DNA from 2 places in the Planococcus sp. TJ-302 genome. Region 1 is predicted to be linked to the other one. Evidence: riboswitches for the same ligand, from Rfam matches in the RefSeq annotation. Region 1 holds a riboswitch; the other holds the start of a gene.
The links. A riboswitch is a leader RNA that binds a small molecule or an ion and turns the genes downstream of it on or off. The one in region 1 is predicted to bind cobalamin.
Positions count from the first base shown of each region.

Region 2: another riboswitch for cobalamin. It lies ahead of AC4EHB_RS07630 (ABC transporter substrate-binding protein); the one in region 1 lies ahead of AC4EHB_RS10120 (acyl-CoA thioesterase).

Region 1 is NZ_JBZDOI010000001.1:2,088,824-2,095,748, reverse strand. Features, by position in the region: gene AC4EHB_RS10150 (glutathione peroxidase) at 1-296, shown strand, start outside; gene AC4EHB_RS10145 (cysteine hydrolase family protein) at 429-1,019, shown strand; gene AC4EHB_RS10140 (class I SAM-dependent methyltransferase) at 1,012-1,767, shown strand; gene AC4EHB_RS10135 (alpha/beta hydrolase) at 1,764-2,474, shown strand; gene AC4EHB_RS10130 (GNAT family N-acetyltransferase) at 2,490-2,960, shown strand; gene AC4EHB_RS10125 (GNAT family N-acetyltransferase) at 2,965-3,372, shown strand; cobalamin riboswitch at 3,547-3,727, shown strand; gene AC4EHB_RS10120 (acyl-CoA thioesterase) at 3,884-4,369, shown strand; gene AC4EHB_RS10115 (ribonucleoside-diphosphate reductase subunit alpha) at 4,371-6,656, shown strand; gene AC4EHB_RS10110 (ribonucleotide-diphosphate reductase subunit beta) at 6,669-6,925, shown strand, end outside.
Region 2 is NZ_JBZDOI010000001.1:1,559,211-1,566,135, reverse strand. Features, by position in the region: gene AC4EHB_RS07650 (cation:proton antiporter) at 1-896, shown strand, start outside; gene AC4EHB_RS07645 (antibiotic biosynthesis monooxygenase family protein) at 999-1,496, shown strand; gene AC4EHB_RS07640 (YwiB family protein) at 1,671-2,081, shown strand; gene argS (arginine--tRNA ligase) at 2,078-3,739, shown strand; cobalamin riboswitch at 3,784-3,971, shown strand; gene AC4EHB_RS07630 (ABC transporter substrate-binding protein) at 4,329-5,297, shown strand; gene AC4EHB_RS07625 (FecCD family ABC transporter permease) at 5,290-6,282, shown strand; gene AC4EHB_RS07620 (adenosylcobinamide amidohydrolase) at 6,284-6,925, shown strand, end outside.

The sequences.
Region 1 (6,925 bases):
TCCCTTCCGGCCAGTTCGGCCAGGAGCTGGGCGAAGCGGAAGAAGCGGAGCAGTCGTGCCGCATGACTTATGGCGTGACGTTCCCGATGCACGAAATCATCAAGGTCAACGGCACGGATGCGCATCCGCTGTTCAAATACCTGACGGACAACACGAAAGGTTTTCTTAGCAGCGGCATCAAATGGAATTTCACAAAATTCCTGATCGACCGCGAAGGCAATATCGTCAAGCGCTACGCGCCGAAAGACAAGCCGGAGACGTTCGAAGATGATATCCGCAACATCCTGAATAAGTAATGAGAGAACCGCCAATTCAACAAGGATTGGCGGTTTTATTATGCTGCCGTAAGGACGGAGTTGGTGGATAAAAAAGGAATTTCGGCGATGGAAGAAGAAACAATAGAAAACGGCAATTTCAGGAGGGGCTATATGGACTTTAATAATACAGCGTTGGTGATCGTGGATGTGCAAAAAGCATTTGCAGATCCGAAATGGGGGGAGCGCAATAATCCGGATGCGGAAAAGAATATTGAAAAGTTATTACACCATTGGAGGCAAGAAGGCGGCAGCGTCGTGCACATCCAGCACCGTTCGTCGGATCCGGAATCGCTGTTCTATCCGGAAAAGGACAGCTTTGAACTGATCGAAGCGCTGCAGCCCAAAAAGGATGAAGCAGTGATGGAGAAAACGGTGAACAGTGCGTTCATCGGGACAGGGCTGGAAGATTATTTGCGCAGCAAAAGGATCGATGCAGTGGTGATTGCAGGGTTGACGACACCCCATTGTGTATCGACGACAACCCGGATGAGCGGCAACTTGGGCTTCCGGACATATTTGGTGTCTGATGCCACAGCAGCTTTTGCGCTGGTTGGCCCAGACGGTATCCGCTACGATGCCGAAACGGTCCACGCATTAACTTTGGCAACACTGCACGAGGAGTTTGCGGAAGTAGTGACGGCTGCGGAATTGCTAGGGAAGGGTCGGAAGGCAGTTGAACAGGAGGAAACCGGAAGTGGATGAACAGGATTTTTATGAGAAGCTCGGAAAAGCAAACGGTTGGGATTTCAGCGCGGTAAAAAGCGAGTTGGAAGGCGTGGCCTGGGATTTTTACAGTGAGGCCGCCAAATATTCGACACCGTGGAGCATCGTTCTCGATATTGGAAGCGGTGGAGGAGAAAATGTGATGAAGCTGGCGGAATCTTGTGCTTTTGTCGTCGGAATCGATTTGTCTGAAGCGATGGTGGAAACCGCGCGTGCCAATTTGGAAGAAGCAGACTACGAGAATGTCCGTTTTTTGAAGATGGCCGCGGAAAGCCTCCACTTCCCTGTTGGCTTTTTTGACATGGTCACGAGCCGCCACTGCCCTTATGATGCAGCTGAAGCAGCGCGAGTGCTGAAAGCAGGAGGTATATTCCTGAGCCAGCAAGTGAGCGAAAGGGACAAAGAAAACTTGAAGCAGGCATTCGGCCGTGGCCAAGCCTTCGGCCGAACTGATGGAACATTGAAGGAACGATACATAAAAGAACTGAGCGATGCCGGGTTTACGGATATTAAAAGCTACAGTTATGATGCTGCTGAATATTACCAGGAGCCGGAAGACTTGCTGTTTCTGCTGCAGCATACACCGATCATCCCGAATTTCGGGGAAGAGCCGCAAGATCTGGAGAAGTTCAACAAGTTCATCTTACAGAATCAAACTTCAAAAGGCATCTGCACCAATTCCAAGCGTTTTCTGTTAAAGGCGTACAAAAAGGGGCTAGTGGGATGAAAAGAATGATGGCTGGCGAACTTATTTACCATTTAATAGAGCCAACTGAAGAACCGTGGAAGACAGTGATTTTGTTTCACGGCTGGGGCGGAAAGGTCGAGAGCTGCCGGGCCTACGCGGAAACATTATCACGCCAAGGCTTCCGGGTGGTTGTGCCAGAAATCGTCTACAACGATTCCCGAAAACCGGTCAAAAATCCTTTTGAAATGGAAACAGTCCAAACTTATTTCTGGAAAGCAATTTTGGAAAGCATTGAAGAATTCGGCGCGCTTCAGAAAGTCCTCGGTGTGCCCGAAACCGAAATCGTCTTGGTCGGCAACTCGATGGGCGGTTTTATCGCCGCCGGTATTTTTGCGCGCCATCCGCGTGTTGCAGGTTTCGCGAGTATCAATGGATCCGGCGCATTCATACTTACGGAACAGATTTTCCGCGAACGCCAAGGCCGCTCTCCGATGGATCCGGAAATGGCAGCGCTGCTGAAAGGGTTCGATCCCATGGAAGCGCGTCCGGGCCAAGGAGCTGTGCTGCTCATCAATGGAGAACTGGACCGGACAGTGCCGCTTGAAGGACACGCGGCCTATTACCGGTATTTGAAAGAAACGCATGAGCACGAAAATGTGGATAAAAAGATTGTGGAAGGGGCCGGCCACCAGTTTACTCGAGAGATGGAAAAGGACGTAGCCAACTGGCTGGCTGAATTCTGCTAGAGGCGGGGAAGTTAGATGGAATTTACAAAACAGAAAATGGATAAAGCAAGCGCGATGATGATATTGCAGTGGAATTACGAAGAGCCGTATGATTTCTACAATAACGAAACGACAGAAGAATCGCTCAGCGAACTTTTGGACGGTTCATATGAAGCTGTCTTCGCGGACGGAACATTAGTCGGCTTTCTGTGTGCAGGAGGACCCGCTCAAGTTCCGAAAGGCATCGCGGAAAGCGCTTATCCGGAAGGGTTCATCGATATCGGCCTCGGCTTGGATCCCGAACTGACGGGGCAAGGCAATGGGCATCGTTTCTTCGGCTACACGGCATCCGCTATCCAAAGCGAGCATCCGGGGCTTCGCCTGCGGTTGACCGTAGCGGAGTTCAATGCGCGGGCGATTCATCTGTACAAGAAATTTGGCTTCACGGAAGCTCGGAAGTTCAGTACGGATTCCGCTGTCTTCATCACAATGGAACAGCAGGGGTGACCAGATGGAAGACGTGACGGCGTATATGATCCGCGAAGAGGTGGTGCGCTTGCTGTCTTACGCGGCGAGCGCAGAACGGGCTGCGGATGAATACAATCAATACATCGCTTCCCAAACAATGCAGCTTTATGGATTTGCAGACGGCGACAGGGTTGTCGGCTGCGTCGGCATCGCATTTATCCAACCAGGAGAATTAGAAATCAGGCATATCGCTGTTTTGCCGTCCGCCAGAGGCAGAGGCTATGGCAAAGCGATGATCGAAGCAATTCAGGAAAAACTGGATCCCACCTCCATTGTTGCCGAAACCGATTGGGAAGCTGTCGGCTTTTACCACAGCATCGGATTTAGCGTGACAAGCCTCGGAGAAAAGTATCCAGGAGTTGAACGTTTTAGGTGCCGATTGGAAAAATGAACCCGCCAATCTAAACAAGCTTGTGACAGCTTTTTCTTATCAACCATAATGTAACGTGAAGGTTGAGAAGCTTAGAATTCAGCTTTTGAAACAGAGCTTGTAAAAGAGAGGAAAGTGGTTTATAGTGTGAAAATACGATATTTAGTGTATTGTATACATTTAAACACCATATATAGTAACACCAATAATAATGGTGCCTGAAAAGGCTTAATAGGGAATCCGATGAAAAACCGGAGCTGTACCCGCAACTGTAAGTGCTGACGAAAGCTATGGCAATCCACTGTCCAACGGACGGGAAGGACATAGCGGAGGATGACGCACTAGCCAGGAGACCTGCCATTGTTATTAGTTAAGATCTTCTCCGGGAGCTGGGAAGGATAACGAAGAGACTCTGCGCGGTGCAGCCGGCTTTTTCTGCTGTTCCGAAGATTATTCTGCGTTTACAAACCCATCCTCTCCCTGAGAGGATGGGTTTTTTTATTTGGTAAATTGAATTTTGGAGGCATGCCACATGGCGAAACACATTGCAGCAAACATATCGAGGACGATTCAGACCAGACTGGTGCTGCCGCCCGACACAAACCACATGGGTACGATTTTCGGCGGCGCGGTGCTCAGCTATATCGACGAAATCGCGGCGATTGCAGCGATGAGACACAGCGGCAAAGCCGTCGTGACCGCATCTATCGATACCGTCAACTTCCTGTCGTCTGCCCGTGTCGGCGACATCTTGTTGCTTGAAGGCGTCGTCGTATCAACTGGCCGGACATCGATGGAAGTCTATGTCAAAGCCGAATGCCAGAGCGTGGAAAACCGGACGAAAACCTTGACGACAACCGCGATCCTGACAATGGTCGCCGTCGACGAAACCGGCAAGCCGTCGCCGGTCGAAGGTGTCGTGCCGGAAACCGACAGCGAAAAGCAATTGTTCCAGAGCGCCCAAGAACGCAAAGAGCGGCGCATGAAAATCAACGAATTTGCAAAGGAGTTGTGCTGATATGAAAATTGTAGAGGATACAGGATTGGAAGGCGTTTTAGCGGCGCTGGAACGTGCACAGGAGAAGTTCGGGCTGCAGACCGGTGAGCTTGCCGGCAAACTCCCTGCATTGGGCACTGCGAAGGCGAGAAAAGAGCAGGCAATCGGCTATGCATTGGACCGTATCTCAATGGAGGAACCGGATTGGACCTTCGTAGCGGCGCACTTATACCTGAATGACTTATACGAAGCGGCCGCTGCCAGCCGAACCTACGACGCGTCTTCGAAATACGGCGATTTTTATGGCTTGATTCGCCATCTGACGGAAATCGGCATTTATTCCGGCGATTTGCTGGAAAGCTATGCGCAAGAGGAAATCAGCGCGCTCGGCAACGAAATCGATGCGGAGCGGGACCTGCTGTTCACGTATATCGGCTTGTTCCTGCTGGCGGACCGTTATTTGGCGAAGGATTACGAAGGCGCAGTGTTTGAGCTGCCGCAGGAACGTTTTATGGTCATCGCCATGGCGCTGATGCAGAACGAACCGCAAGAAAAACGCCTGGGATTGGTGAAAGAAGCGTATTGGGCGATGAGCAACCTGTATATGACCGTAGCGACACCGACGCTGTCGAATGCCGGCAAGAGCTTTGGCCAGCTGTCGTCGTGCTTTATCGATACGGTCGATGATTCACTCGACGGCATTTACCTGAACAACTGGGACATCGCTCGCCTCAGCAAGGATGGAGGCGGCATCGGCGTTTATTACGGCAAGGTGCGGGCAATGGGGTCCGATATAAAAAAATTCAAAGGCAATTCGTCCGGCGTCATTCCGTGGATCCGGCTCGTCAACGACACCGCAGTAAGCGTCGACCAGCTGGGCCAACGCCAAGGAGCAGTAGCGATTTATCTGGATGTGTTCCACAAAGACATCATGAACGGCTTTTTGGATCTGAAGACGAATAACGGCGACGAGCGCCGGAAAGCGCATGATATTTTCACCGGTGTCGCGATTCCGGATTTGTTCATGGAAAAACTGAAGGAAACCGATGATCAGGGCCGCAGCACCGGCGAATGGCATACGTTCTGCCCGCATCAAGTGAAACAAACGATGGGCTGGCAAGACGAAGCCGGGAATGCGCTCGGGCTGGAAGACTTTTACGACGAGACGGATGTAAAGCATTTCTCCGCGAAATACGAAAAAGCGGCAGCGCATCCGTTATTGCCGCGGAAAACGTACCGGGCAATGGACATCATGGCGCGCATCATGGTGTCTCAGCTTGAAACCGGCACGCCGTATATGTTTTACCGCGACGAAGTCAACCGCCAGAATCCCAATAAGCATTTGCGCGGCAAGGGGCTCACATCGATTTACTGCAGTAATTTGTGCAGCGAAATCACGCAAAACATGTCGGCGACGACGATTACGAAAGAATACACCGATGAAGACGGCAATCTTGTGATGATCCGGAAGCCGGGCGACTTCGTCGTCTGCAATTTGTCGTCGATCAATTTGCCGCGCGCGGTGAAGGCGGAAGTGCTGGAGAGGCTGATTCCGATCCAGATGCGCATGCTCGACAACGTTATCGACTTGAACACAATTTCCGTCGGACAGGCCGAGGCGACGAACAAGAAATATCGCGCGGTAGGAAGCGGAACTTTCGGATGGCATCACCTCTTGGCGCTCGAAGGCATCCACTGGGAAACAGAAGAAGCCGTCGCGTTTGCGGATAAACTATACGAAGAAATCGCCTACCACACCATCCGCTCTTCCATGGAGCTCGCCAAGGAAAAAGGCGCGTACCGCGAATTTAAAGGCTCGGAATGGCAGACGGGGGAGTATTTCGAACGCAAATATTACAGCAGTGACCGGTGGAATCGACTGCAAAGCGACATTACCCAAAATGGCGTCCGCAACGGCTGGATGATGGCGGTTGCGCCGAATTCGTCGACCGCGAAAATCGGCGGCTCGACCGATGGCATCGATCCGCTTTATGCTGTGGAATACGCCGAAGAAAAGAAAAATTTCAAATTCAAAGTGACGGCGCCGGATCTCGACCACCGCACCTACGAGTATTACCGCCGCTCGCGCCACGTGCTCGACCAGAAGTGGAGCATTCGCCAGAACGCCTCCCGCCAACGCCACATCGACCAGTCGATCAGCTTTAATTTCTATGTGCCGCATACGATCAAAGCAAAAGAGCTGCTCGGCCTGCATCTCGAGGCGTGGGAACAAAACTTGAAGACGACGTATTACGTGCGCAGCACATCCCAGGCAGAAATTGAAGAATGTGAAGCTTGCCAAAGCTAAGGAGGAACCGCCATGACGATCCACGCACCGCTGAAAAAAATCAAATTGCTCAATCCCGAGCAGCCCAATAAATCCACCGGCATCCTGAACGGCCAATCGTCCGGCTTGCTCAACTGGAACGACATCGCGTATCCGCAAATGTACGATATGTACCAGACGCTATTGTCGAACTTCTGGAAAGCGCAGGAAATCAATATGCAGGACGACATCAAGCAATGGGATCTGCTCAGTGCGACTGAACAGGATGTCTTCATGCGCATCAATACGCA
Region 2 (6,925 bases), 530 kb from region 1:
TCATCATCGGTTTTGCAGGGCATTTTTTGATCGGTCTTCCAATTGCTGTGGCTTTCACGTTTGCGGCATTGATGAGTGCCACTGATCCGATCAGCGTGCTGTCCATTTTCAAATCTGCAGGCGTCTCCGAAAAATTATCCACAATCATGGAAGGGGAATCGCTGTTCAATGACGGCATAGCGATTGTGCTTTTCCAAATTGCCTCGGTGTATTTATTGACCTATATCGAAATGGGCTGGGCAGGCGTCGGAAGCGGGGTCTGGCTGTTTCTGAAGTTTGCGGTAGGCGGAATCCTGGTGGGGGTCATCCTCGGCTTCATCTTCTCGCAAGTCATCCGTTTTTATGACGATTATCCTTTTGAGATCGTGGTATCCGCATTATTGTTCTTCGGCAGTTATTTTATCGCGGAACATCTTCATGTGTCAGGTGTCATCGCGGTTGTAGCAGGGGGGTTTGTCTTTGGGGATTATGGCGGGAAAATCGGGATGTCCGAGATAACCGAACGGAATATCAATTCCTTTTGGGATGTTATTGCTTTGATCGCGAACTCGCTCATTTTCCTGATTGTCGGCTTGGAAATCCGCAATATTGATTTCGGAGGACAATGGGACATTATTCTCTATGCAATTCTCATCGTAATTGGAGCAAGGATTATTGCCCTGTTTATCAGCACGATGCCGGCGAAAAGCCTGAACCGAAAAGAGCGAATCCTGCTCAATTGGGGGGGACTGAAAGGAAGCCTTTCCATCGCATTGGCGCTGAGTCTTCCGACAAGTTTTGACGGAAGGGAAACGGTACTGATCCTGACATTCGCCGTCGTCCTCTTTTCCTTGATTGTCCAAGGCTTGACGATCAAACCGCTTATCCGAATACTCGGGCTTAGGGAAAAAGGATGAAAAACTGGTTTTGGAGAAGAATTGCCTGGTGATATAAATAGATTCTTCTGGGCAGTCGAGATAAAATATTAGGAAATGAAGAACTGAAAGAGGTGCATGGCAATGGAATTATATAAATGGACAGGGCACAGAGACCAAGGTGTAGCGATGCTCGCCGCGACTCCGAATGCACGGCTGATTTACCTAGTGGACGGCGAGGAATCGACGTTGCTTTATGAAAGTGAAGGAGGCACGCCGCCTCAAGGCTTTGAAGCATTTGAAGTGCTGAATGCGGTCGGCGATATCAACAACGGCTTTTTTGCAGTATTTAATAATATTCCAGTGACGGATGAAGGCCGCGAGATTTTCGAATCGCGTTTCCAGAATCGGGCAGGCAAGGTGGAAGGGGAGCCCGGCTTTGCAGCTATCCGCGTATTAAAGCCGCTGAACTCAGATACATACATCATTCTGACGATGTGGAAAGATGAACAATCGTTTAAAGACTGGCAAGCGTCGGAATCTTACGGCCAGGCGCATGCAAAGCGTGGAACGGCGGACGGCATCGACAAAAGGCCGAACATCTTCGCGCGCCCTTCTTTTGTAAAGACGTATAAGAGGTAATTCCATGCAAGTGCAGGCTTTATTGGATGGATGTGAAACCACTCTTCGGAGTGGTTTCTTGCATTTGGGCCCGTTTTTGGGTGTTTTATGCATATTCCGTCAAAGCCTTAATTGAAAACAAGCGCGGAATCGAGCTATAATGGAAAGGCTATTACTTAAAGGAGGCGGGGCGGCATGAGAAAACTGGTTAAAATCAAACTGACGACCATAATCCGCCAGCCGGACGTGGAAGAACAGACGATAGAAATGTGGTCTGAGGGAACGATGACGGTGAAGAATGACCGGCGGTACTTGCAGTACGAGGAACGGCAGGATGAACTGGACATCAAGACCACAGTGAAAATCGGGGAACATGATGCCGTGATTATGAGAAGCGGCTGCCTGCAGATGCGGCTGCCGTTTTTATTGCATACAGAACAGATTGGCAATTTAACGAACGAACACGGCTCGTTCATGCTGACGACGAAAGCGCATGAACTTTCAGCCAGCGACGCACATTTTAAAGTCCGCTACGATTTGGCGATGGGTTCTTCCCATGTCGGCGAATACGAAATGGAAATTCAATTTACGGAGGGCAAACAATGAATGCAGTAGAAAAAGTGCAGCACGCAATCAAACAAGCAATCAATGAGGCAGTTCAAAAAGCCGAATTGACGGCAGAACCAGTGGATGTTTTCCTCGAATCACCAAAAGATAAGGCGAACGGCGACTATGCGACGAATATTGCGATGCAATTGGCGCGCGTCGCTAAAAAAGCGCCGCGCATCATTGCCGAAGCGATTGTCGAAAACGTCGACAAAGAAGCGGCGAACATTGAGAAAATCGAAATCGCTGGCCCTGGATTCATCAACATCACAATCAAAAAAGATTATTTGCAGGACGTTGTAAAATTAGTCCTTGAGCAGAAAGAAGATTACGGGCGCAGCACGTCAGGCGGCGGCGAACGCATTCAAGTGGAATTTGTTTCGGCGAATCCGACAGGCGATCTCCATTTAGGGCACGCACGCGGTTCTTCAGTCGGCGATTCGTTATGCAACGTTTTGGATATGGCCGGCTATGATGTATCACGCGAATATTACATAAACGATGCGGGCAATCAGATAAACAATTTGGCGTGGTCGATTGAAGCGCGTTATTTTGAAGCGCTTGGCCAAGAGTTGAACATGCCGGAAGACGGCTACCGCGGCCAAGATATCAAAGACATTGCGCAAGTATTGGTCAAAGAACATGGCGATAAATTCGTCTCGATGTCGAAAGAAGACCGTTTTGAAGCGTTCCGCCAGCACGGCTTAAAAGTGGAACTTGCGAAACTGCAGAAAGATTTGGCTGATTTCCGCGTCGAGTTCGACGTCTGGTTCTCGGAAACTTCATTGTATGAAAAAGGAGAAATTGAAATCGCTTTGGACAAGCTGCGCGCCAATGGCCACATCTTTGAAGAAGGCGGGGCAACTTGGTTCCGTTCGACAACATTCGGCGATGACAAAGACCGTGTATTGATCAAGAACGACGGCTCGTTCACGTATTTAATGCCGGATGTCGCTTACCACGAGGACAAATTGTCTCGCGGCTTCGACAAGCTTATCAACATCTGGGGAGCGGATCACCATGGCTATATCCCGCGCATGAAAGCGGCGATTGAAGCATTGGGCTACGACCGCGACACGCTTGAAGTCAGCATCATCCAAATGGTGCAGTTGTACAAAGACGGCGAAAAAATGAAGATGAGCAAACGTACAGGCAAAGCGGTTACCATGCGTGAATTGGTGGAATTGGTCGGTTTGGATGCGGTCCGTTATTTCTTCGCGATGCGCTCAGGCGATTCGCATATGGATTTCGACTTGGATCTAGCTGTTTCGCAATCCAATGAAAACCCGGTTTATTATTCACAATACGCGCACGCGCGCATCAACTCGATCCTGCGCCAAGCAGAAGAACAAGGTTTTATCGCATCAACTGACAATTTGAGCCTCTTGTCTTCAGAAAAAGAAATTGATGTTCTGAAGAAAATCGGCGATTTCCCGCAAGTGGTGGCAGATGCAGCAAAACAGCGTTCTCCGCACCGCGTTACAACTTATATCCATGAGCTGGCGGCAAACTTCCACAGCTTCTATAATGCCAATAAAGTCCTTGATGCTTCTGAAGAAGAGATGACGCGTGCAAGATTGGCTCTCATTACGGCAGTGAAAACGACGATTGCCAATGCTTTGAAGCTTGTCGGCGTCTCAGCTCCGGAAAAAATGTAAGCGACACGAAAAAATTTTCGTGTATACTATTGGTGTAAGGCAATCGAATATTCATTCATAAAGGTGCTTATGTCTAAGAACATGAGTTAAAAGGGAAGCCGGTTCGATTCCGGCGCGGTCCCGCCACTGTAAGTGAGAGCAAGCTGCAACAATGCCACTGAAGCCAAGCTTTGGGAAGGCGCAGCAAGCGATGATCACAAGCCAGGAGACCTGCCTTTATGACAACGCCCACATAGCCTGCGAGGACCGGTTGGATGTACATGCTTTTTTATGTCGTCCTTTCAATCCCTCGCAGATTCTGCGGGGGATTTTTTAACGGAAAGCGGATGCGCCGGAGCCTTTCATTGTTGAATAAGCGTTATCGCTTTTCATGGTGTCCAGCTTCAGCGCCTAGTCCCTCGGGGTCTTAAGTCGCCTCGCTTATGCGGCAAAAAACGCCGCTTCGGCGATTCGCCTTAAAACAATATGCTCCTGCAGCACTTCGTGCTTCGTCGCAAAGTTATAGCCCAAATTTCATTTGGCCATAACTTGCCCAACAGGACTGGACAGGCGCATCAACTTTTCGAATTAGAAACGGAGGATTTCACAGATGAAGAAGATTTGGCAATTTGGATTAAGTACAGGGTTGGCGGCATTATTATTAGCAGGCTGCGGCGAAGAAGCAGCACCGGCACAGGAAGAGACTGCGCCGGCAGAAACACCGGCAGCGGGAGAAGCTGAATTCCCGGTGACATTGACGGACGCAGTTGGCGAAGAAGTGGTAATTGAAGAAGAGCCGAAGGCGATCATCTCGATGATTCCTTCAAATACTGAAATTGCATATGAACTTGGGCTTGGCGACAAAATGGTCGGCGTGTCTGATTTTGATAATTATCCGGAAGAAGCTGCAAAAGTTGAGAAAATCGGCGGGCAGGAATTCAATGTCGAAAAAATCATCAGCTTGAATCCGGACGTGGTATTGGCGCATGAGTCAGGAGTCGCGGTAGGCGAAGCGGGGCTTCAACAAGTCCGCGACGCAGGTATTCCAGTTTATGTGGTGCAAGAAGCGGCCAGTTTTGATGAAGTATATGAAACGATTTTGATAATTGGCCAGGCGACAGGCACAACGGAAGAAGCAAAAACACTGGTGTCAGACATGGAAGCACAAGTAGCGGAAGTAAAAGAACAGGCAAGCGCGGTCGAAGAACCGAAATCCGTATTTGTCGAAGTCGGAAGCACACCGGATATCTACACAACGGGCAGCGGTACGTTCATCGACGAAATGCTGACGATCATCAATGCTGAAAACATCGCTGCCGATCAGGAAGGGTGGGTCAGCATGGATCCTGAAGCGATTGTGGATGCGAATCCCGAAGTGATCATCTCAACAGAAGGTGCTTATGTGCCTGATGCTGTAGAAAAAATCAAAGCACGCAGCGGCTTTGCCGAAGTGGCCGCAGTGAAAGAAGATGAAGTGTATAACGTGGATTCAGACCAAGTAACCCGTTCAGGCCCGCGATTGACGGCAGGTTTGATGGAATTGGCAAAAACGGTTTATCCAGAGGTTTTCAGTGAGTAAAAAAATTATTGCCTATTACGTCTCTCTTTTTCTTTTGGGAGGCGCCGTGGTGTTGGGTGTAACGGTCGGGACGGTTTCCATCTCGCCGGTTGTCATTTGGAATCCGGCATCGGATGAAGCAGCAGCCAATATATTATGGAATATTCGCATGCCCCGTGTGGTGCTGGCAGGTCTTGTGGGCGCTGCGTTAGCAATTGCAGGCGCAGCATTCCAAGGGCTTCTCAAAAACCCATTGGCTGATCCTTACACGTTAGGAGTGTCTTCCGGTGCCTCAGTCGGCGCCGTGATGACGCTCTTTTTCGGCATTTCCATCCCTTTTCTCGGTATTTACACATTGCCTGTCATGAGCATGTTAGGAGCGCTAGTGACGATGCTCGCCGTGATGGCGTTTGCGAAGCTGGTGGACAAGGCAATGAAAATGGAAACTGTTATTTTGACCGGCATCATCTTCAGTTCTTTTCTCGGTTCGATCATCTCGCTGATGATCGCCTTGACCGGTGAAGAGCTGCGCCAGATTATCGGCTGGCTCCTTGGCAGTGTTTCGATGCGCGGCTGGCCTTTTGTCCAGATGGCTTTGCCTTTCATCTTAATCGGTTCTTTTATCCTGTGGCTCAACCGCCGGGAGTTAAATGCCATGCTGTTCGGCGAAGAAAGGGCGCAGCATCTAGGAGTAGACGTGAAAAAACGCAAGATGATGATTTTGATCAGCGGTTCGGTGCTGACTGGGGCAGCTGTCGCTGTATCCGGCACCATCGGTTTTGTCGGCCTCGTCGTACCGCATATGGTGCGTCTCGTCTGGGGCTCGGACCATCGCCATGTGCTGCCGCTGTCTTTTATCAATGGAGCAGCGTTGCTCATCGTCTGTGACCTTGTATCGCGGACGATCATTTCCCCTACAGAACTGCCAATTGGCGTAATTACTGCATTTATTGGCGCGCCGGTCTTTGCCTTCATCTTTTTCCGGCAGCGCAAAGGAGGGGCTTAACATGCTGAAAATAACGGAACTTACCGGCGGCTATGGAGATAAGACCATTGTTAAAGGAGTTTCTTTTGAAGTGCCGAAAGGAAAGATGCTGGGTATTTTGGGTCCGAACGGAAGCGGAAAATCCACCATGATGAAATTGATCAGCGGCGTTCTGCCGGCCAAAAGTGGAGCGGTTGAAATTGAAGGGCGTGCTATCAGCGAATTCGGGGCGAAAGAATTGGCGAAGAAAATGGCCGTTCTGCCGCAGCTGCATGCCCACGCATTTGCCCATACTGTCCGGGAAACCGTGTCGCTCGGCAGGTATCCGCATCAAAGCGGCTGGTTTGCATCCTGGTCTCATGAAGACGAAGCGGCGGTTGCGGAGGCGCTGCGATTGATGGATATCCAACATTATGAAAATACACCGATTGACCAGTTGTCCGGCGGAGAACAGCAGCGGGTGTTCGTCGCCCAAGCGCTTGCACAGAATGCCAAAATCCTATTATTGGATGAACCGACCAATCATCTGGATATTAATCATCAGCGGGAATTGCTGGATACGATCAAACGGCAAGCAATTGAAAAAGACTTAACAATAATCTCCATTTTTCACGATATCAACCTCGCTTCCATGTATTGCGATCAATTATTGCTTCTCGACAAG